Regions from separate parts of the Faecalibacterium sp. OF03-6AC genome, predicted to be linked through region 4. Evidence: predicted binding sites of a transcription regulator. Region 4 holds the regulator's gene; each other region holds the start of a gene.

What was found. Region 4 encodes HrcA, which represses chaperone genes, less so after heat shock. Its sites were predicted from a motif close to TGTTAGCACTCNNNNNNNNNGAGTGCTAACA; they were not measured.
Region 1: the regulator HrcA is predicted to act here: its motif matches at 4,412-4,442, upstream of clpB (ATP-dependent chaperone ClpB).
Region 2: the regulator HrcA is predicted to act here: its motif matches at 1,930-1,960, upstream of DXA66_RS08515 (Hsp20/alpha crystallin family protein).
Region 3: the regulator HrcA is predicted to act here: its motif matches at 2,528-2,558, upstream of DXA66_RS08340 (Hsp20/alpha crystallin family protein).

Annotation. Positions count from the first base shown of each region.
Region 1 is NZ_QUEN01000008.1:104,545-110,429, forward strand. It holds gene DXA66_RS10400 (HlyC/CorC family transporter) at 79-1,383, opposite strand; gene clpB (ATP-dependent chaperone ClpB) at 1,642-4,254, opposite strand; gene DXA66_RS10410 (DegV family protein) at 4,858-5,760, opposite strand; gene DXA66_RS10415 (adenylosuccinate synthase) at 5,806-5,885, opposite strand, start outside.
Region 2 is NZ_QUEN01000006.1:91,773-97,657, reverse strand. It holds gene DXA66_RS14550 (macro domain-containing protein) at 1-1,042, shown strand, start outside; gene DXA66_RS08520 (ADP-ribosylglycohydrolase family protein) at 1,057-1,860, shown strand; gene DXA66_RS08515 (Hsp20/alpha crystallin family protein) at 2,094-2,558, shown strand; gene ade (adenine deaminase) at 2,739-4,478, shown strand; gene DXA66_RS08505 (DUF2200 domain-containing protein) at 4,528-4,848, shown strand; gene DXA66_RS08500 (sugar O-acetyltransferase) at 4,927-5,520, shown strand; gene DXA66_RS08495 (hypothetical protein) at 5,654-5,885, shown strand, end outside.
Region 3 is NZ_QUEN01000006.1:65,839-71,723, forward strand. It holds partial or broken gene DXA66_RS08325 (relaxase) at 113-259, opposite strand; gene DXA66_RS08330 (sodium ion-translocating decarboxylase subunit beta) at 540-1,670, shown strand; gene DXA66_RS08335 (oxaloacetate decarboxylase) at 1,684-1,812, shown strand; gene DXA66_RS08340 (Hsp20/alpha crystallin family protein) at 1,923-2,393, opposite strand; gene DXA66_RS08345 (threonine/serine exporter family protein) at 2,819-3,589, shown strand; gene DXA66_RS08350 (threonine/serine exporter family protein) at 3,586-4,047, shown strand; gene DXA66_RS08355 (PTS transporter subunit IIABC) at 4,588-5,885, opposite strand, start outside.
Region 4 is NZ_QUEN01000004.1:165,545-171,429, forward strand. It holds gene DXA66_RS06400 (aminoacetone oxidase family FAD-binding enzyme) at 1-1,071, opposite strand, end outside; gene DXA66_RS06405 (stage V sporulation T C-terminal domain-containing protein) at 1,299-1,841, shown strand; gene hrcA (heat-inducible transcriptional repressor HrcA) at 2,029-3,102, shown strand; gene DXA66_RS06415 (nucleotide exchange factor GrpE) at 3,099-3,728, shown strand; gene dnaK (molecular chaperone DnaK) at 3,830-5,659, shown strand; gene dnaJ (molecular chaperone DnaJ) at 5,818-5,885, shown strand, end outside.

The sequences.
Region 1 (5,885 bases), on a different contig from region 4:
TCCGGCAGACTGCGGTCTGCCGGAGTTTGCATTTTCACAGGATAGGGCCGTATTGGAAAACGGCATTCTCTCTTAGATTTACTTATTGGTCAGCCGGTTGAAGTGCGGCTTTTCGTCTTCTTCCTTCTTCGGTTCCGGCTTTTCCGCCGGGGTCAGGCGCACCTCGGTCACGCGGCGCTTGGCCGTGCGGGTAACGACACCGTCGTACTCGCCCAGCGTGAACCGGTCGCCCACCTTGGGCAGATGGCAGGTTTTTTCCTGCACCAGACCGTTCACCGTATTGGAATCGATATCCTCATCCTCCGGCAGGCCCAGCCTCTCATACAGGTCGTCCACACCGGCACTGCCCAGCACGATCCAGCTGCCGTCCGACTGTTTGCGGAAGTCCTCGGTCGCTTCGTCGTGCTCGTCCCAGATCTCGCCTACCAGCTCTTCCAGAATATCTTCCAGCGTGATGATGCCCTCGGTACCGCCGTACTCGTCCACCACCACCGCCATGTGATGGTGCTGCTCGCGCAGGGTGCGCAGCAGCTGGGAGATCTGGGTGGAGCCGGTGGTATAAAGGGTGGGCTTCACAAGGTCTTCCAGCGTGGTATCCTTGCGCAGGCGGCCAAGGTAAAAGTCCTTTTCATGTACCACACCGATGATGTTGTCAATGGTGCCGTGGTAAACGGGCAGACGGGAATATCCCGATTCCGCAAAGGTATCGGCCACCTCATCCAGCGAGAGGTCGTCCTCCACCGCGATCACATCCACGCGGGGCGTGAGGATCTCCTCCACCTCCACATCGTCGAACTCAATGGCGCTGCGGATGAGCTGGCTTTCCCGGTCGGTCAGCTCGCCGTCGTTCTCGGCCTCGCTGACCATGGTCATCAGCTCACCCTCAGTGATGGTGTCCTCCTCGGTGCTGCGGATGAAATGCCCCAGCAGGCGCTTCCACTGGCTGAACAGCCAGGTCAGCGGGGTGAACAGGATCATGAGCAGGTTCAAAAAGGGCGAAACCGCCGTTGCAACCGTCTCCGGCATCTCCTTTGCAAGGCTCTTGGGGGTCACCTCGCCAAAGATCAGAACCACAATGGTCAGCACGAAGGTGGACACCGTCGCGCCCCGCTCCGGGTCCAGCAGGCGGGTGAACAGCACTGTGCCAATGGATGCTGCGGCAATGTTGACGATATTGTTGCCGATGAGGATGGTGGAGAGCAGCTTGTCGTACTTTTCCGACATAGCCAGCACGCGGGCTGCTGCCGAATCGCCGTCCTCGGCGCGGCTTTTCAGGCGGATCTGGTTCAGGGAAGAAAATGCGGTCTCAGAGGCGGAGAAAAAGGCGGAAAATGCCACCAGAATGATCAGCGCCGCCAAAAGCGTAATACTGCCATCGTCCATAAAAAGGGAAATCACACTCAACTTTCTGTTTTTATTAAAGAACAGACTCCCTCAGTCTGCTTCGCAACCAGCTCCCTCAAAGAGGGAGCCTTGCCGCGTGATGACAGAAGGAGTTCTTTCCGTATACAAAAATGTGCTCCCCATCGTTGCTGTTCCGCGATGAAAAGCACATCAATGTTATTTGTAATCATACCATATTCTGTACGGTGGTGCAAGCTTTCTTGCCGCAAAGTCCGTACAGAACAGGTAAAATTTACATTATCGCAGGGTCAAAGCGCCATTCTCGCAGTCTACCGTCAGGGTGTTGCCCTCGGTATAGCTGCCCTGAATGATGGCCTTGGCGATCAGGGTCTCCACGCGGCTCTGGATGAACCGCTTGATGGGACGTGCGCCATAGACGCTGTCGTAAGCAGAATCGATGATGAAGTCCTTGGCAGCGGTGGTGACCTCCAGCTTGAGGTGCTTGCCCTCGTCCATGCGCTTGCGCAGATCCTGCAGCTGCAGATCCACGATCTTGCGCATCTCGTCCTTGGTCAGGCTCTTGTAGTAGACGATCTCATCCAGACGGTTCAGAAACTCGGGGCGGAACTTGCTCTTCAGCAGCTGGTCGATCTGGTGCTTTGCTTCCTCGCTCAGCTCGTTGGAGCCGTTGGCACGGCGCTGCTCCAGATCGTTCAGGATGATGTCGCTGCCCAGATTGGAGGTGAGGATGATGACCGTGTTCTTGAAGTCCACGGTGCGGCCCTGACTGTCGGTGATGCGGCCATCGTCCAGCACCTGCAGCAGGATGTTGAACACATCGGGGTGGGCTTTTTCCACCTCATCGAACAGCACCACGCTGTAGGGCTTGCGGCGCACAGCCTCAGTCAGCTGGCCGCCCTCTTCGTAACCGACATATCCCGGAGGCGCGCCGATCAGACGGCTGACGCTGAACTTCTCCATATACTCGGTCATATCGATTCGCACCATGTTGCGCTCGTCGTCAAACAAGGCCTGTGCCAGTGCCTTGGCCAGCTCAGTCTTGCCAACGCCGGTGGGGCCGAGGAACAGGAAGCTGCCGATGGGGCGGTTGGGGTTGGCGATACCGGCGCGGCTGCGCAGGATGGCCTCGCTCACCTTGGTCACAGCCTCGTCCTGACCGATGACCCGCTGGTGCAGCACATCGTCCAGATGCAGCAGCTTCTCACGCTCACCCTCCACCAGTTTCTCCACCGGGATGCCGGTCCAGCGGGCCACGATGCGGGCGATCTCCTCATCGGTCACGCGGTCACGCAGCAGGCTGTCCTCCTTCTTGGCGGCGGCAATCTTCTCTTCCTCTTCCAGCTGTTTCTGCAGCTGGGGCAGCTTGCCGTATTTCAGCTCAGCGGCCTTGTTCAGGTCGTACTCGCGCTGGGCCTTTTCAATGTCGGCGTTGGTCTGCTCGATCTGCTCACGCAGGGATTGTACCTTGCCGATGGCGTTCTTCTCGTTCTCCCACTTTGCCTTCATGCTGCGGAACTTGTCCTGCAGCTCGGCCAGCTCCTTTTCCAGATCCTTCAGGCGGCTCTGGCTCAGGGCATCGGTCTCCTTTTTCAGGCTCACCTGCTCGATCTGCAGTTGGGTGATGCGGTGGGCCAGATCGTCCATCTCGCTGGGCATGCTGTCCATCTCGGTCTTGATCATGGCGCAGGCTTCATCCACAAGGTCGATGGCCTTATCCGGCAGGAAACGATCCGTGATATAGCGGTCGGAAAGGGTGGCAGCTGCGATCAGGGCGCTGTCGTTGATCTTCACGCCGTGGAACACCTCGTAGCGTTCCTTCAGGCCGCGCAGGATGGAGATGGTGTCCTCCACGGTGGGCTCATCCACCTGTACCGGCTGAAAGCGGCGCTCCAGAGCGGGGTCTTTCTCGATATACTGGCGGTACTCGTCCAGCGTGGTGGCACCGATGCAGTGCAGCTCGCCCCGGGCCAGCATGGGCTTGAGCAGGTTGCCCGCGTCCATGGCACCATCGGTCTTGCCGGCACCCACGATGGTGTGCAGCTCATCGATGAAGAGGATGATCTTGCCCTCGCTCTTCTTCACCTCGTTCAGCACGCTCTTCAGGCGCTCCTCAAACTCGCCGCGGTACTTTGCACCGGCCACCAGAGCGCCCATGTCCAAGCTGAACACGATGCGGTCCTTCAGGTTTTCGGGCACATCGCCGCGCACGATACGCTGTGCAAGACCCTCTGCAATGGCGGTCTTGCCAACGCCGGGCTCACCGATCAGGCAGGGGTTGTTCTTGGTCTTACGGGACAGGATGCGGATCACGTTGCGGATCTCCTGATCACGGCCGATGACGGGGTCCAGCTTCTGCTTGCGGGCAAGGTCTACCAGATCCTGACCATACTTCTGCAGGGCGTTGTAGGTCTCCTCGGGATTGTCGTTGGTCACACGCTGGTTGCCGCGCACAGCCGTCAGTTGCTGCAGGAACTTATCTTTCGTGATGCTGAACGCACGGAACAACTCGGTGGTGTTCTGGGTCTGCTCGTCCAGCAGACCAAGGAACACATGCTCCACGCTGATATAGTCGTCCTTCATGGCCTTGGCTTCTCGGGCGGCGGCGCTGAGCACCTTATCGGCAGCCTGCGAGATATAGACCTTGTCGGGGTCACGGCCGGAGCCGGAGACCCGGGGCAGAGCCGAAAGCTTTTCGGCCACGGCGGCAGCAAAACTGCCGGGGTCAACATTCAGCTTCTGCAACAGCTGCGGGATCAGACCCTGCTCCTGCGAAGCCAGTGCGTGCAGCAGATGTTCGGGTTCCAGCTGGTTATGCTGATACTCCACAGCCAGCTGCTGCGCTGCCTGCAGAGCTTCCAGCGTTTTCTGCGTATATTGATTGGTATTCATAAAGTCAAGCCTCCATTCATACCGGAAGGTTTATTTTAGCGGACATGATAGTCGTCTGCTAAAAGCCCGGTGCAGAGATGCTGCCGAACGGGAAGCAGCGGCTATTCTTCAGTTGTTTCACGGTTTCAAGCACCTCCTGCCGAACTGGTTTTGCTTGTTTTAGCACTCTATCTGTTCGACTGCTAAAACTATACTCCTGTTTCCCCACTTTGTCAATAGGGTTCATAAAAAGTTTGCAAATCATAATTTTTTCAACAAAAAAGCACCACACAGCTTTTCAGCCGTGCAGTGCATCCTTGCAATTTGTCGAATGATATGATACTCTATACTTGCTGCTTCTGTAAGCAGCAAGGCACTGCATACAACGGCAGGCGGTTCAGCCCTCGCTTCCGAAAGGAGGTGAGAGTCATGCCTATTACTTTTACATTCCATCTGCTTGGGCTTACGTTCACGCTGCGGATCACAAAAGGTAAAAGATGAACCGCCACCCTGGCCGGTGACGGTTCGTTTTAGAACTATAACCCAAAAGGGCTGACCGCTTGTCGCAGTGCCTTTTCTATTTGTAGTATAGTTACTTTTTATAAATTTGTCAAGGCTTTACGTTCAGCCCTGCTTTTTCCAGCGGCGCATCACGCCCATGCCCAGCGCATAGGGGCCGGTGTGCACGGCAATGGTGCAGCCGATCTGCAACAGGCCCACTTCGCACTGTGCGCCGGGGTACTTTGCACGCAGGGCCGCGCGGGTCTGCATCCACAGGCGCTTGCCTTCCTCTTCGTCGTAGCCGTAGCCTACGGTGATGCGGTAGTCGTCCGGGGTGCCGCCGTGGGCATCCAGATAGTTCATCAGCTGTTCCAGCGCTTTTTCAAAGCTCTTCTGTCGGCCGCGTGCCACGCCGCCGGAGAAGATCTCGCCATCCTTGAACAGGATCATCGGCTTGATGCCCAGCATGTTGGCTGCACGGCCCGTCACCTTGCCAATGCGGCCGCCCTTAATGAGATAGTCCAGATTGCCTACCGTGAAGAAGATCTGGTTGGTAGCTTTCTCTGCTTCCAGCCATGTCACGGTCTCGTCCAGCGTGCAGCCTGCGTCCCGCATGGCCACGGCGTTTTCCACCATGGTGGACTCGGTAACGGTAGCCGCCGCGCTGTCAATGACCTCAATGCGGGCATCGGGGAAATCTTCCAGCACCAGATCCCGGGCATTGCGGGCGCTGCCCACACAGCCGCTCATCTTGCTGGTGAACACCAGACACAGCACATCCCGGCCAGCAGCAGCATGGGCACGGAATGCCTGCTCAAAGTCCTCAATGGAAGCAAGGCTGGTTTTGGGGTAGGCCGAAGGGTTGTCCACCATGAACTGGTAGAAGTCCCGCACGGCGATCTCCTTGCCTTCTTTGCGGTAGTGCTCGCCGTCCAGCGAGACATAGAAGGACACGACCTCGATTTGGAGCTGTTTGGCAGTGTCCAGCGTCAGGTCGCATGCGCTGTCGGTAATGATATCAAACATCTGTGACGCTTCCTTTTCTGAATCATTCAGGAGCTTTGCAGGGGATCACACGTGGTGGATATAAGCCTCACGCTCGGCACCCACAGAGATGTAGGTGATCTTGCAGCCGACAGCCTTTTCCAGAT
Region 2 (5,885 bases), on a different contig from region 4:
CCGTTGCGATTTGGGCAGAGCCGTGTGTACTCCGGCATTCGGTCTGCCCGCAAAATATATTTTCCATGCAGTCTGCCCAGCGTGGCACGGCGGCGGGTTCGGCGAAGCTGAACAATTAGCCGGTGCATACCACTCCGCATTGGAATTAGCCGCAGAGTACCACTGTGAGAGCGTGGCTTTTCCGCTGCTGTCCAGCGGAAACTATGGCTACCCCAAAGAACAGGCCTTCCGCATTGCGGTGGACACCATCACACAGTACGTCATGGAGCATGACCTGACCGTGTATTTGGTGCTTTACGACCGGGACTCGCTGGCCGTGAGCCGGAAGCTGTTCGCCTCGGTGGAGGAGTACATTGACGACCACTATGTAGCACAGAACGATGAAAGCTACGGATTTGGCCGTCGGCGCAGGGAATTGTCAGAGCGGCGGAGGCTTCTGGAAGAAGATGCCGCCGTGCCGATGCTAGGTGCAGTTCCGGCACCCGCCGCGGCACCCAGGACAGCCCGCAGTCTGGAAAGCCTGATGGATAATCTCGGTGAAAGCTTCACCACCCGGCTGCTGCGGCTCATTGACGAGCGGGGGCTGAAGGACTCCACCGTGTACTACGTCCGGGGCTGTACGGCGCTGCTGGACGCCATTGGCTACGGCGTGGAGAAGATGGCGAACATTCAGCGCCATCTGCCGGAGAGCGAGCGTGCCGAAAAGGTCATCTTTGTCATCACCACGGACGGCTTGGAAAACGCCAGCAAACGGTTTAGCTATGAGAAGATCCGCCGGATGATCGAGCGGGAAAAAGAGCAGTACGGCTGGGAGTTCCTGTTCCTCGGTGCCAACATGGACGCCGTGAAGGAAGCTGCCCGCTTCGGCATCTCGTCCGACCGGGCTGTGCGGTTCGAGAATGACGCACAGGGCGTGGCGGTCAACTACCACGTTGTCAGCGAGACGGTTTCCCGGATGCGGGAGGCACCCTGCTGCGCGGCCATCGGCGCAGAGTGGAAAGAACAAATCGAAGCTGATTTCCAGAAGCGGCATCATAGATAAGGGAGGAAACAGCCATGTTAGGAGCAATCTTGGGTGACATCGTGGGCAGTCCCTATGAATTTGACCACAACAATTACAAGCACAAGGATTTTCCGCTGCTGAGCGAGAAATCGCACTTCACCGATGATACCGTCATGACCGCTGCGGTGGCACGGGGATTGATTGCAGGTAAGGGCATCCCGGAGAGAACATTTGAAGAAACAAAGAGCGAGATGCGCATTTGGGGAGAAACATACCCTCATGCCGGTTACGGCGGGATGTTCCGCCGGTGGCTGCACGCAGAAAATCCGAATCCCTATGGCAGTTTCGGTAACGGCTCGGCTATGCGGGTGTCGGCAGCGGGCTGGCTGTTCGATACGCTGGACAAAACGCTGGAAATGGCAAAAGTGACCGCTGAAGTCACCCACAACCACCCGGAGGGCATCAAAGGCGCGCAGGCCACGGCGGCAGTGATTTTTCTGGCCCGTACCGGCCACAGCAAGCCGGAAATCAAACAATATGTGGAGCAGACCTTCGGTTATGACCTGAACCGTACCTGCGATGAAATTCGGCCGACCTATCATCATGTGGAGACCTGTCAGGAAACTGTGCCGGAAGCAATCATTGCTTTTCTGGAAAGCGTCAGTTTTGAGGATGCACTTCGCAATGCGGTCTCTCTGGGCGGCGACAGCGACACCCTTGCCTGCATCACCGGCGGCATTGCCGAAGCTTTTTACGGGATGCCGCAGGAACTGCGGGACGAGACTTTGAAACGTCTGCCGGAGGATATCCGGGAAGGGTATGAGCTGTTGTGCTTCATGATTGCCAAGATGATATAAAATGCGATGATGCGACTGAATTTTGAAAAGATTGCATAGGATTTTATAAAAGTATTATTCTTTTATGAATTTTAGCACTCTTCTATTGACACTGCTAATGAACGGTGCTATAACAGTGGCGTGCTCAGGAGGAAGGGCAAAAGGAGAGCCGCTAGGCTCCCCGGAAAGCCCTTCTGAATGGACGCTTCAGATTTTTTGCCCCGACCCGAACGCCGGGATTGGAGGAATGATTTATGCTTATGCCGACTGTTTTCCATGAAAACCTGTTCGATGATTTCTTCGATCCGTTCTGGAATGACGCTGCACTGGAACGTGCTATGAACCGTGAGGCTCGTGGCGCCTTTGGTAAGCGTGGTGCAAACATGATGAAGACCGATGTCAAACAGACGGACAACGGCTACGAAGTAGCGGTTGACCTGCCGGGCTGCAAGAAGGAAGACGTCCAGATGGATCTGAACGACGGCTACCTGACCATTCAGGCAGTGCGCAGCCACAGCAGCGACGAAAAGGATAAGAAGGGCCGCTATCTGCGGCGCGAATCCTTCTCCGGCACCTGCGCGCGCAGTTTCTACGTGGGCGATGTGAAGAAGGAAGACATCCACGCAAAGTTCGAGGATGGCGTCCTGCACGTCGAGCTGCCTGCTCCTCAGCAGACGAAGGCTTTGCCTGAGAACCCGAACCTGATCGAGATCGAGTAAAACGCCGGTCGTGTGCGCCAAGGCACAACGCACATAAAGTGGCCCCGGAGAGCTGTAACAAGCCCTCCGGGGCCATTTTTGTTTCCCGACATCTTTTCCGCAGCGGCAGGGCGTGGTAGAATAAGGGCAGAACCGATCCACAGGTGAGAAAATCGAACTTCAGAGAGAGGAGATGCTTCTATGCAGTCTGATGAGCTGAAACGCCGGATCTCGGCAGGCAGAGGAGATGCTTTGGCCGATCTGGTTTTGAAAAATGCAAGAATCGTCAATGTGTTTACCGATGAGATCGACACCGCTGATATTGCCATCAGCGGAAATTCGATCGTGGGCGTGGGCACGTATCATGGCCGGAAAGAAGTTGATCTGCACGGCAAATATGTCTGCCCGAGCCTGATCGATGGGCATATCCACATCGAAAGCTCCATGCTCTGTGGTCCGGCTTTCGAGCAGGCAGTGCTGCCCCACGGTACCACTGCGGTGGTCACAGACCCACACGAGATCTCGAATGTTGCTGGGCTGGAAGGCTTGGATTTTATGCTGGAAACGACAAAAAATCTGACCCTTTCGGTTTATTTCATGCTGCCCTCCTGTGTTCCGGCCACGGATCTGGATGAATCCGGTGCGGTGCTGAACGCAGAACAGCTCCGGCCTTACTACGGCGATCCCCGTGTGCTGGGGCTTGCAGAGCTGATGAATGCCTATGGGACGGTGCGCTGTGACCCGAAGATCCTGCAGAAGATCCGCGACTGCACCGAAGCGGGAAAGATTGTGGATGGACACGCACCGCTCTTGAGCGATAAGGACCTGAATGCTTATATTGCGGCAGGCGTTCAGTCTGATCACGAGTGCTCCAACATTGAGGAAGCCATGGAAAAACTCCGGCGCGGACAATATATCATGATCCGGGAAGGAACGGCTGCCAAAAATATGGAGGCCCTGATGCCGCTGTTCCGGGAGCCTTATTGCAGCCGCTGTATGCTGGTGACGGATGATAAGCACCCCGGTGACCTGCTGGACAGCGGACACATCGATTCCAACATCCGTAAAGCGATCCGGTTGGGGGCAGACCCGGCGGTGGCCGTCAAAATGGCAACGCTGGTCCCGGCACAGTATTTTGGGTTCAAGCAGCGCGGTGCCGTAGCACCGGGGTACCGGGCAGATCTGGTTGTGGTTCCTGATCTGGAATCCTTTACGGTCGAACAGGTTTACAAGAATGGCACGCTGGTGGCCGAGCACGGAAAAACGCTGAAACCCGCACCGCTTGACATCGACCGTGTGAGATTTTCCCACGTTATGGATTCCTTTGATCTGGATGAGATCACACTGCAGGACCTGGAACTTCGGGAAAGCGGGGAGCAGGAGCGTGTCATCTGCCTGAACCGGGGCGAGCTGCTTACGGAGGAAAAAATCATCCCGTTCCAACGGCAGCCGGGCAAGGCTCCCGGTGTGGACCCGGAACACAACATCGTAAAACTGGCCGTTTTTGAGCGGCATCATCACTCCGGCCATGTGGGCATTGGCTTTTTAGGGAACTTCAGCCTGAAATGCGGAGCCGTTGCATCGAGCATCGCACATGATTCCCATAACCTGATTGTGGCAGGGGACAACGATACCGATATGATGCTGGCCGGCAACACCGTGCGGAAAAACAAAGGCGGACTTGCGTTTGTGGCAGATGGACAGGTCGTGGCAGAACTTGCGCTTCCGGTGGCCGGATTGATGAGCACCGAAAGCGCAGAGAGCGTTGCGGCGAAAATGCAGGCGCTGAACGATGCCCTCAAGGCACATGGTGTAGCGGAAGATATCGGCATCTTTATGACCCTCGCCTTCGTCAGCCTTCCGGTCATTCCAAAACTCAGACTGAATACATACGGCATCATCGATGTAGCGCAGCAGAAAGTCGTTCCGGCTGTTTTTTAATACGCGATAACAAAAATACTGCCGGAGATCGACCCGATGGGCCGTCTCCATGCCATTTGCAAAAATATATCCTATGCTGGTGGCAAAGGCAGTCCGCAAGGGGCGGACGCAGGCAGAAGTAGATGAAATTATTGGGTGGCTGACGGGTTACAGCGCCCCGCAAATTGAGGCTGCGGTGCAGAATGGAACGCTGTATGGAGATTTCTTTCGAGATGCTCCGCAGCTCAATCCGGACCGGGTGCTCATAAAGGGCAGCATCTGCGGCGTAAAGCTGGAGAGCATCGAAGAGCCGCTGATGAAGGAGATCCGCTATTTGGACAAGCTGGCTAAGGGCAAAGCGATGGAGAAGATCAAGCGGACAAACAAATGAGGAAAAGCAGCCTATTACACACCGACAGAGAATGTGGTATAATCCTTGAAAAAACACTGTATGGAAAGGACAAACACGATGAACGCTCTGGATATTATGAAACGCCCTGCCGCCTACGTCAGCGGCTATGAAAACACCCCCACGGAGGAACAGAACCGTGCAAAGCAACTGTGCTGGGAGTACAACCGCACCGCTCCTAACGAACAGGAAAAGCGGCGCAGTATCCTGCAGACCCTGCTGGGCACCTGCTCTCCCATGACCGGCATTGAGCCAGATTTCCACTGTGACTATGGCTTCAATATCCATACCCACGGCTTGGCGGTCATCAATTATAACTGCGTCATTCTGGATACCTCTCCGGTAAACATCGGAGCAGGCGCCTTTATTGCCCCCGGCGTATGCCTTGCCTGCTCCGGTCATGCCATCGACCCGGAGCAGCGCAGCCACGGCATTGGCACCTCGGCACCCATTACGCTGGAGGAAAACGTCTGGATCGGTGCAAATTCCACCGTCTGCGGCGGCGTTACCATCGGGGCAGGCTCGGTTATCGGGGCGGGAAGCGTCGTCACTCATGACATTCCCGCCGGCGTCATCGCTGCGGGGGTGCCCTGCAAGGTGATCCGCCCCATTACCGAAAAAGATAAGTTCAAGCCGGAGGATATTCTGTTCTGAGAAATTCAGATTGGAAACGCTGGAAAAACATACGCACAAGCCCTCCGGGGACATTTTTGTTTTTCGCCATGCTTTTCTGTGGGGAGAAGGCATGGTATACTGAAACCGACAACTCGGAATTTGGAGGAGCACCATGGCATCAATCTATTACACAGAAGTAGATTTGAGTCCATATGAAGTTCCTAATGAGCAAAGCCTTTGCATTTACATTTCAGGATGTCAGCAAGTCTGTCAGAATTGTCACTATCCAGATTTAAGAAAAGCAAATTATGGAGAACCACTTATTGACTTCTTTGAAAAACTGCTGGAGCTGTATTTTTATCAGGCAACGTGTGTTTGCTTTTTGGGAGAAGGCGAAAACACAC
Region 3 (5,885 bases), on a different contig from region 4:
TGATCGCATCCTGTTGTCAGCAGCTTTTTGAACAGTATATATACCAACGTATCTAGCATGTATTGTAACATTATGACAGAAGCATTTCAAGAGTTTATGCTTGTGAACACTATTTGGTCAGAAGTTCTGCGAACTCTGCATCCAACTCCTTGACCTTCAGCAGTTTTTGCAGCCCGGCTTCGTCAAAGGCAGCTTTCGCCGCCTTGTGCAGGGTGATTGCCTCCCGGTGAGCTTCCAGAAAGGCCTTGCTGTAATCAGCTTGCGTGAACCACAGCGGAAAGACCCTCATAAGATACAGAAAAGATTTCTGTATTTTTCTTGACAGTTTTCCCATATTCTGTTTTAATACATCTGATAAAAGGGAGTAAAGGGCAGTGTTCCGGCTTATTCTTCGGGAGACTGCTGCATGGCAGCGTCATCACGGCAGAAATGCCCGATGTCATGTGTTCGCTTGAGACTTTTGTCACAGACAAGGTGCTGTGGCAGGAGTCTCTTTTTTCTTGTCACCGTACCGGAGCACAATAGGAGGCAAGAAAACTATGAACTTTCTGAACACATTCGCAAGTCTATTTTCCAATTTTGGAAACCTGACTTGGCAGATGGTGGTGATGTGGGGCATTGGTGCATTGCTCATCTACTTTGCCATCGCCAAAAAGATGGAGCCGAGCCTGCTGCTGCCCATGGGCTTCGGAGCCATTCTGGTCAATCTGCCGCTGTCCGGTGCCATCACGCAGGGCGATACCGTAGGCCCCATTTCCGCCCTGTTTGAAGCAGGCATGTCCAACGAGCTGTTTCCCCTGCTGCTTTTCATCGGCATTGGTGCTATGATCGACTTTGGCCCCCTGCTGGAAAAGCCGTGGCTCATGCTCTTTGGTGCCGCAGCGCAGTTTGGTATTTTCTTCACCCTGTTTCTGGCAGGCTTCTTCTTTGATTTGAAGGATGCTGCTTCCATCGCTGTCATTGGTGCAGCGGACGGTCCCACCGCCATTTTTGTAGCTAACACCCTCAACTCCCAGTACCTTGGTGCCATCATGGTGGCAGCGTACAGTTACATGGCTCTGGTGCCCATCGTGCAGCCGCCGGTCATTAAACTGCTGACCACCCAGAAGGACCGCCGCATCCGGATGCCCTATGAAAAGGGCAATGTCAGCCAGCTGACGAAGATCCTGTTCCCCATTGTGGTAACCATCATTGCCGGTATGGTAGCTCCTGCCAGCGTAGCTCTAGTTGGTTTTCTGATGTTCGGCAACCTGCTGCGGGAGTGCGGCGTACTGAATGCCCTCAGCGAAACCGCGCAGAATGTGCTAGCAAACCTCATCACCATCGTGCTGGGCCTGACCGTGGCCGGACAGATGACCGCTGACAAGTTTGTCCGGCCCGATACCCTGCTCATCCTTGCACTGGGTCTGGTAGCCTTCGTTTTTGATACCGCAGGCGGCGTGCTGTTTGCAAAGCTGCTGAACCTGTTCCTGCCCGAAGGCAAAAAACTGAACCCGATGATCGGTGCAGCCGGCATCTCCGCCTTCCCCATGAGTGGCCGTGTGGTCAACAAGATGGGATTGGAAGAAGATAACCAGAATTTCCTGCTGATGTACTCCATCAGCGTCAACGTTTCGGGGCAGATCGCATCCGTCATTGCAGGCGGCCTGATTCTGACCCTGATGGCTTAACGGAGGTACACTTATGCTTCATCTTTCTTCGTGGATGACCACCCTGCCCATGATGCTCATCGGCATGGTCGGCATTCTTCTCGTCATTGGTGTCATTGTTCTGGCTGTGATGCTGCTCAACCGGCTGACAAGTCGGAAATAATTCATCCCATCAAGTAGAGATGTCAGAACACAAAAACCCCCGAAGAGCTTTTTACGGTTCTCCGGGGGCTGGTTCTATGCGCCGGTGTTCCTCACACCGGTGCACAAACGTTATTCGATTTCAATGAGATTGGGATTCGCAGGCAGAGCCTTCTGCTGCTGCGGTGCGGGCAGCACGATGTGCAGGATGCCATCCTCGAACTTTGCGTGGATGTCCTCCTTCTTCACGGCATCACCCACATAGAAGCTGCGGGCACAGGTACCGGAGAAGGTCTCACGGCGCAGATAACGGCCATCGTTGTCCTTCTCATCATTGGAGTGGCTGCGGACGGCCTGAATGGTCAGGTAGCCGTCGCTCAGTTCCATCTGAACGTCTTCCTTCTTGCAGCCGGGCAGGTCAACAGCCACATCATAGTTGCCATCGGCGGTCTGCTTCACATCGGTTTTCATCATGTTTGCGCCGCGCTTGCCGAAGGCTTCACGCTCTTCACGATTCATTGCACGCTCCAGCGCACCGTCGTTCCAGAACGGATCAAAGAAATCATCGAACAGATTTTCATGGAAAACAGCAGGCATAAACATAAAACAACCCTCCAATCCCGGCGTTCGGGTCGGGCATAAAATCAAGATCGTGCATCAGGAGCGGAGTCTTCCCGGGAGCCTTGCGGTTCCCTCATGCCCCTTTCTCCTGAGCACGCCACTGTTATAACACTGTTTATTAGCAGTGTCAATAGTAGAGTGCTAAAATTCATAAAAGAATAATACTTTTATAATATTTCATGCAATTCTCGGCAAAATCGTTTGCACTGGATTCAATTTTTTCTTCTCTGATCGTAGTCTTTCGCTGTGACAGAACGGATGCAAGCCGTTTCTTCAGAACCAGACGATCCATTGCCCGCGTAAACAATGCAGTTGTCAAAAAGTCTCTCTGTCCTTGCAGCGTCTTGCGTTCTGCCGGTCCACCCGCTATAATAATGTAGAAACCGAGATGAAAAGAGCGTGATATTGTGGAAGAGACCGAGATCAGTCATTTTCTCCACATTCTGGTCCGAATGGGCGAAGCTTTACAAAACAGTGGCGCAGAAGTATTCCGCGTTGAGGACACTTTGAACCGGATCGCAATCGCCTATGGGGCAGAAGATGTGAATGTATTCGTGATCACATCCAGCATCGTGGTCACGCTTACCATGCCCTCGCTGCCGCCGCAGACCGAGACCCGCCGCCTGCGTCACGCTGCCAGCAATGACCTGCTGACATTGGAAAAGCTCAATGCGCTCAGCCGCCGTATCTGCACAGCACCTCCTTCCATAGAAGAGTTTCAGCGCCAGCTGAATGACATTCTGGCACAGCATCCGGACCCAAAACTGCATCTTACCGGCAGTGTGTTGGCTGCTTCCAGTTTTGCCATTTTCTTTGGTGGAAATCTCTGGGACGGCCTGCTGGCCGGCGGTATTGCCGTTCTGATTTGCTGGATGGAGCGCTATCTCTCGCCTTTTTGTATGAATGGCGTAGAATTTCAGTTTATAGCATCATTTCTCAGCGGTGTCTCCACTCTGCTGCTCTGCCGCTTTGGGATGCAGTTTCATGCCGATAAAGTTCTGATTGGCATCATCATGCTGCTGATTCCCGGCATCATGCTGACAAATTCCATCCGGGACATCCTACTTGGGGACATTATTTCCGGCTCTCTTCGGCTGGTGGAAGCCATTCTGATGGCCGCCACCCTTGCACTCGGCATAATGGCCGCCATCTGGTTGATGGGAGGGATTTCCGCATGATACAGGTTTTTTCGCAGTTGCTCAGTGCTGCCCTTGGTTCGGTCGGTTTTGGACTGATCTTCAATCTGAACCGGCGCTACTTACCCGCCGCCGGTGTAGGCGGACTTCTGGCATGGCTGGCTTATCTTCTTGCCGCCAACACCCTGCGCAGCGTCTTTCTTGCCAATCTGTTGGCCGGTTTCTGTACCGCTCTGTATGCCGAAATTCTTGCCCGATGCTGCAATGCACCCTCTACGCCTTTCTTCATCACCGCTGCCATTCCTCTCATTCCCGGAAGCACCCTCTACTACTGCATGAACGCAGTCGTCTCCAATGATTTGTCTGCTGCAGGGCATTTCGGAGAGCAGACCTTTCTGGCCGCTCTTGGAATTGCCGGCGGTATGGCAATCGCATGGTGTCTGGCCGATTTGAGCCGGAAGCTGCACGCACTTGCAATCCGTTCTTCGGGAAAGCAGTGATCTTCCACATTGAAAAATGCCCCTGTCAGCTTTGGTTTCATCCCACACAGCTGACAGGGGCAATATTGTTATAACATTTTGATAAAATCGCTTTTGACGCTCATTCTGAAGGGCTTTCCGGGGAGCCTTTCAGCTCTCCTTTTTTTGCCTTCTCCCGAGCACGCCACTGTTCTATACCGCGCCGTTTATCAGCAGCGTCCATAGCAGAGTGCCAAAGTCCGCAAAAGAATCATACTTTTTTAAATCCATGGAATCTTTTTTATACAAATCACCGTATTTTTTCGTGCAAAAGCCAAATTGTCAATCGGGAACGGATCCTATAACGCCAACTGTGATTGCATCAATAGCCGCTGATGTAGGCGGCAGGGCATCCTGTGCGCTGTAATCCATTTTTCGTTCCTCCCTCATGTGGTTTTCTTCATCCTAAAAAAATGAGATAGGCAACCCCTTTTGGGGAAGTCTATCTCATTTTTTTGTTGGGGCTTTTTTGCAACAGCCCCCCTTTTATAACAACCCTGCCTTACAGTTTGGGAGAAATGCTTAGTGCTTCAGTTCCAGCAGCGCATCGCCCTGCTTTACGGTGCCACTGGCTTTAGCCACGACAGCGGCATAGTCATCAGTATTGCAGACAATGAGCGGCGTAGTCACGGGATAGCCTTCGGCCTTAATGGCTTCCAGTTCAAAGCGGATCAACGGCTGACCTTTCTTTACCTTGTCGCCCTCGTTGACGAGGTAGGTGAAGTGCTTTCCGCCCAGCTTGACCGTATCGATGCCGATGTGCATCAGCAACTCCGCGCCGTCAACGGTGGTCATGCCCACGGCATGGTGGGTGTCGAAGGTGGAAGAGATCTCACCGTCAGCAGGTGCCACCAGTTCACCATCGGTGGGCTCAATGGCAATGCCATCCCCCAGTGCACCGCTGGCAAAGGCTTCATCCTTCACCTCGGCCAGCGGCACTACAGTGCCGTTCAGGCAGGCAGACAGCACGGTATCCTTTGCTGCGGGGGCCGCCGGGGCGGGTGCTGCGGGCGCCGCCGGGGTCTTAGGTACATTTTCCAGATAATCTTCCAGCTTTGCCTTGATGACGGCCACCTTGGGGCCGTATACCACCTGCACACCGTCGCCCTTGCAGATCACGCCGGAGGCACCGGAGGCCTTGAGCACATCCTGTTTGACCAGCGCAACATCCTTGACGGTGCAGCGCAGGCGGGTGGCGCAGCAGTCCACGTCGGACAGGTTGTCGGCACCGCCCAGACCTTCTACGATCAGGGCGCTGACCGGATCATCCCCTGCGGGAGCGGTGCTGCCGGAAGCGGCGCTGCGGGCGTTCACGTCCGCACGGGTGTACAGCTTGACTTCCTCGGCATCGTCACGGCCCGGGGTCTTGTAGTTGAACTTGGAGATCATAAAACGGAAAATGATGTAGTACAGTACAAAGTACACCGCACCGACCACGACCACCCAGATCCAGTGGGTCTTGGCGTTGCCCTGCATCGCGCCGAACAGCACCAGATCGATCAGACCGCCGGAGAAAGTCATGCCCACGCCCACGTTCAGGATATGCATGAGCATGAAGGACAGGCCCGCCAGCACGCAGTGCACGGCGTACATGGGCAGAGCCACAAAGATAAAGGTAAATTCCAGCGGCTCGGTGATGCCGGTGAGGAAGGCGGTCAGGGCTGCGGAAAGCAGCAGGCCGCCTGCCGCCTTTTTCTTTTCCGGCTTGGCGCACTGGTACATCGCCAGCGCCGCGCCGGGCAGACCGAACATCATAAAGGGGAACTTACCGGCCATGAAGCGGGTAGCGCTGACCGAGAACACCGTGGTGGACTTGGAGG
Region 4 (5,885 bases):
GCCGCCGGTGGTCTGGGCCTGCTTCCAGCTGCAGGGGGTCAGCCCTTCAAAGCGCCAGTGCTTGGCGGTGTGGGCCAGCTTCTGCCACTGTCCGGCGGTGAGCACGGCAGGCGCGTCGCTGTCCTGCAGCCCGGCGGCAGACCACACAGTACGGCCCAGCTTCTGGTTCAGCAGGCCCAGCCAGAAGTCAACGGCGCTGCCCCCTGCCGTCTGGGCGGCGTGGGCCGCAAACAGGCTGGCAAGTGCGGTTTCGTCCACTGCCGGGAAGAGGTCCAGCTCCACAGCAGGAGCCTTGGGGCCGCGGCCCGGGGCCAGCAGGCCGGACAGCTGCATGATGCAGATGCCGGAAAGGCCGTAATCGGTGAACTGTACCTCGCCGTTCTCGCAGGCAAGCACACGGGCACCGTCCAGCAGGGATGCTGCTGCCTTGGCACGGATGCCAGCCAGCGCTTTACTGGGCTTTGCGCACTGCAGGGCGGTCAGGCAGGGGTACAGCGGCTCCACCCTGCCGCCGCACTGGGCGGCGAACCGGGTGCCAAAGCCGTCGGTGCCGAACTGCGGCCCTGCCTCGCCGCCCATGGCGCAGATGACGGCATCGGCGCGCAGCGTTTCGGCAGAGCCCTCTGCCGTCTCGAACTGCACGGCGTAGCCGCTGCGGCTCTGGCTCAGGGTGCGCACGGTGCAGCCGGTGCGCAGCTGCACATGGTGCTGCGCAAGGTGGTGCTCCAGCAGGGCCAGCACGTCCGCCGCCTGATTGGAGTACGGATACACCCGGCCCGCCTCGTCGGTGCGGGTGTAAAGCCCCAGCGCACGGAACCAGCGCAGCGGGTCGGCGGTATTTACGGCATCCAGCAGCGGACGGAGTGCTGCCGGGTCGGCGGTGAAATACAGCTCCGGTGCAATGCCGGTGTTATCCAGATTGCAGCGGCCATTGCCGGTGGCGAGCAGCTTTTTGCCCGGCTTCGGGTTGCGCTCCAGCACAATGACCTGTGCAGCGGGGGCACTTTGTGCCGCCGCCAGCGCGGATGCAAGACCGGCGGCACCGCCGCCCAGAATGAGGATGTTCGGCATCCGGACACCTGCCTTTCTCAGCAGAATTTTAGGATCTGTCTTCATAAGCGGGGTGCTGTGCTTATGAAAACGGCTTTTTGTATCATTGTAGCAGAACCCTGCCGGAAACGCAACGAAGAGGCAGCTTTCCGTGCAGGTCTTTTTGCGCGGAGGCAGCAGGTATAAATGGCCCGGCCTGACAGATACTAGTGCTGCAGGCATTTTTAAGGAAACGGAGGAGCAAAAACATGAAAGCAACAGGAATCGTGCGACGCATCGACGAGCTGGGCCGGGTGGTGATCCCCAAGGAGATCCGCCGCACCCAGCGCATCCGCCGCGGCGACCCGCTGGAGATCTTCACCACGGGCGACGGCGAGGTGATCTTTAAAAAGTATTCGCCCATTGGCGAGATGAACGCAGTAGCGGCCCAGTATACCGAGGTGCTCAGCAAAAGCTTTGCACTGACCGCACTGGTGGCCGACCGTGACCGCATCCTGACGGTGAGCGGCTCCGGCCGACGGGAGCTGGCCGACCGCAGCATCAGCCAGCCGATGGAAAAGCTGATAGACGGCCGCAGGCTGTACCAGAGCGAGGGCATTGCCGAAAAGTGCATCCTGCCCTGCGAGGGCTCGCCCCGAGCAGTACTGTGCGCCGCACCCATCATTGCGGCGGGCGATGTGACCGGAGTGGTGGCCCTGCTGACCGAAGACCGCACGGCCACGCCGGATGCCGCCCAGCTCAAGGCCGTGAATGTGGCAGCGGCATTTCTGGCAAGGCAGATGGAAGAGTAAAGAACATGCCAGAGCGCTTTCCTTATAATAAGGAGGGCGCTTTCTTCGTTTATGACAGAATTATGAATCTTTTAAAACATTTTTCCAAGGGGCTTGACAGCACCGGAAAATTGGTTATAATGGTCTTAGCACTCAGGAACAAGGAGTGCTAAACAAACAAAGCGAACGCAAAAAGGAGGCAGGCGCTATGACGATGGATGCACGCAAGCAGCGAGTCTTGCAGGCGATCGTGGCGCTGTATGGTCTCGAAGGCGAGCCTGTTGGCAGCAGCGTGCTGGCAAACTACTTTGACATGGCAGTTTCCAGCGCAACGCTTCGCAATGAGATGGCGGCGCTGACAAAGCTGGGCCTGCTGGAGCAGCCCCACACCAGCGCGGGCCGTGTGCCCAGTGCCAAGGGCTACCGTTACTACCTTGATAATCTGCTTGCCGACGATCAGCCGCTGGACCGTGTGACCCGCGCCCGTGTGGATGCGGTGTTCGCAAGCCTCGACCATGAGCCGGAAAAGCTGGCCGCAGGTGCCGCCAAGGCGCTGGCCGCCATCAGCGGCTGCACCGCCGCCGTCAGCACCCCATGTGCCGAAGACCTGTGCATCGCCCACTATGAAGTGGTTCAGGTGGGCCGCAGCGCAGCGGCTGTGCTGGCCGTTACCACAGCCGGTTACGTCCGTACCCGTGTGGCACGGGTGCGCACCGGCCTCTCCCGCGAGAATGCGGCAGCACTTGCCGCACTGCTGAACCGCAACCTTACCTTTGTAGCGCCGGTGGATCTTTCCACCCGGCTGCTGGCAGAGCTGTGCAGCCAGATCGACCCGGAGCTGGTGCCTGTCATCAGCGCGGCAGCGGCCATCCTGCAGGATTCCGTCAAGCCCCACGTATTTCTGGGCGGCGAGCAGTATCTGCTGGACTGGCCCCAGCTGGACGGCAAGGTGGGCGACATCCTCACCCTGCTGAACGACGAGGAGCAGGCCGCTGGCCTGATCGCACCTCCGGCAGAACGCAGTGAGAGCGTGCTGCTGGGCGAGGATCTGGAACCGCAGATCCCGGGCCTGTGCATCGTGAGCGACCGGTATCTGGTGGGCGGAGGCCTGTGGGGCTCCATTGCATTGATCGGCCCCACCCGGATGCCCTTCCAGAAGCTGATGCCGCTGCTGCATTACTTTGCAGACCAGCTGGGCGAGGGCATGAGCGGCAAACGAAAAGACACCCCGCAGGCTGCCGTACCGCGGCGGACTGTGATCTATAAGGAGGATCTGGAATGAGCGAAGAAGCAAAAAAGACGGCTCCGGCTCAGGAAGCGGAGCAGCCCGAAACGGCTCCCGAGGAAAAGGCCCAGCAGGCAGCACCCGAACAGGAACCTGCTGCTGAAGCTGCCGACCCGAAGGATGACAAGAAGAAGGATGGCGGCTGGTTCAACAAGAAGGCCCGTGAGCTGGAAGCCGTAAAGGCAAAGCTGGATGCTGCCGAAGCCAACGCCGCACAGGCCAAAGACCAGCTGCTGCGCATGGCAGCGGAGTACGAGAACTACCGCAAGCGCTCCACCCGCGAAGCCGACCAGAAGTTCAACGATGGCGTTTCCTTTGCGGTGAACCAGATCATCCCCATTCTGGACACGCTGGAGATGGCAGCAAATGCCCCCACCACCGACGAGAACTACAAAAAGGGCGTGACCATGACGCTGGACAAGGCCGCCAAGGCGCTGGATGCCCTCCATGTGGAGGAGATCGAAGCGCTGGGCAAGCCCTTTGACCCCAACTTCATGAACGCAGTGCAGCAGATCCCCGCCCCGGATGGACAGGAGAGCGGCACCGTGATCACCGTCTACCAGAAGGGCTACAAGCTGGGCGATAAGATCGTCCGCCATGCGACCGTTGTAGTGGCCGAATAACAAAGCAGAAACCCGAAAGGGTTTTGAATATAACATCCGCTTACAAACATCTGAGCATCACATAAACAATAAGATTTGTTCTTTCGAGAGGAGTTTTCATTATGAGTAAGATCATTGGCATCGACCTTGGTACTACCAACAGCTGCGTGGCTGTCATGGAGGGCGGCGAGCCCGTTGTTATCGCAAACTCTGAGGGTGCACGCACCACCCCGTCTGTGGTGGGCTTCACCAAGACCGGCGACCGTCTGGTTGGTCAGGTGGCAAAGCGTCAGGCCATCACCAACCCTGAGAACACCGTTGCTTCCATCAAGCGCTTCATGGGCACCGACCACAAGGTGACCCTGAACGGCAAGGAGTACACTCCCCAGCAGGTCAGCGCTATGATCCTGCAGAAGCTGAAGGCTGATGCCGAGGCTTATCTGGGCGAGCCTGTTACCGAGGCTGTCATTACCGTTCCTGCATACTTCAACGACAGCCAGCGTCAGGCTACCAAGGACGCAGGCACCATTGCAGGCCTGAACGTCAAGCGTATCATCAACGAGCCTACTGCCGCTTCTCTGGCATATGGCATCGATAAGGAAGAAGACCAGAAGATCATGGTCTACGATCTGGGCGGCGGCACCTTCGATGTGTCCATCATCGAGATGGGCGACGGCGTTACCGAGGTTCTGGCCACCAACGGTGATACCCATCTGGGCGGCGATGACTTCGATGAGCGCATCATCAACTGGATGGCAGATGCCTTCCAGACCGAGAACGGCATCGACCTGCGCAAGGACAAGATGGCTGCGCAGCGTCTGAAGGAAGCTGCCGAGAAGGCAAAGATCGAGCTGTCCAGCGCAATGAGCAGCCAGATCAACCTGCCCTTCATCACTGCCGATGCTACCGGCCCGAAGCACTTGGATATGACCCTGACCCGCGCAAAGTTCAACGAGCTGACCGCTGATCTGGTCGATCGTACCATGGGCCCCGTCCGCAAGGCTCTGCAGGATGCAGGCCTGCGTCCCTCTGACCTGAAGAAGGTCCTGATGGTCGGTGGTTCCACCCGTATCCCCGCTGTCTACGATGCAGTCAAGAAGGAACTGAACTGCGAGCCCTTCAAGGGCATCAACCCCGATGAGTGCGTGGCTGTGGGCGCTGCCATTCAGGGCGGCGTGCTGCAGGGCGATGTGAAGGGCCTGCTGCTGCTGGATGTCACCCCGCTGAGCCTGGGCATTGAAACTCTGGGCGGCGTGTGCACCAAGATCATCGACCGCAATACCACCATCCCCACCCACAAGAGCCAGGTGTTCTCCACCGCTGCAGACAACCAGCCCTCTGTTGAGGTCAACGTTCTGCAGGGCGAGCGTGAGTTCGCACGCGACAACAAGAGCCTGGGTGTCTTCCATCTGGACGGCATCGCTCCGGCTCCCCGTGGTGTGCCTCAGATCGAAGTTACCTTCGATATCGATGCAAACGGCATCGTGAAGGTCAGCGCAAAGGATCTGGGCACCGGCAAGGAGCAGAACATCACCATTACCGCTTCCACCAACATGTCCAAGGAGGACATCGACAAGGCTGTGAAGGAAGCTGAGCAGTTTGCTGCCGACGATAAGAAGAAGCGTGAAGAGGTCGATATCCGCAACGGTGCCGACCAGATGGTGTTCCAGACCGAGAAGATGCTGAAGGAGAACGGCGACAAGCTGCCCGCCGACGTGAAGAGCGAGGCCGAGAGCAAACTGGCCGACCTGAAGACCGCTGTTCAGTCCGGCAACGTGGACGACATCAAGGCAAAGCAGGAAGCTCTGAGCCAGGTGTTCGAGAAGATGTATCAGGCAGCCGCTGCCGCACAGCAGGCCGCCGGTGCACAGCCCGGCCCCGATGCAGGTGCAAACAACCAGCAGAAGCCGGGGGATGACGGCGTTGTGGATGCCGACTTCAAGGAAGTCTGATAAAAAACACAGCAGTGTGTGCCCGGCCAAACCGGCGGACGCACGCGTGGAATAGCAAAAGCCGCTCCGGTTTTGCCGGAGCGGCTCTTGCTGGTTATAGAGCGAGGAACCAACCGGGGCGTTTCCCGGATCAAACGTTCCCGGAGAGGTGAGTGGATATGGCACAGGAAAAGCGTGATTACTACGAAGTGCTGGGGGTATCCAAGACTGCGACCGATGCCGAGAT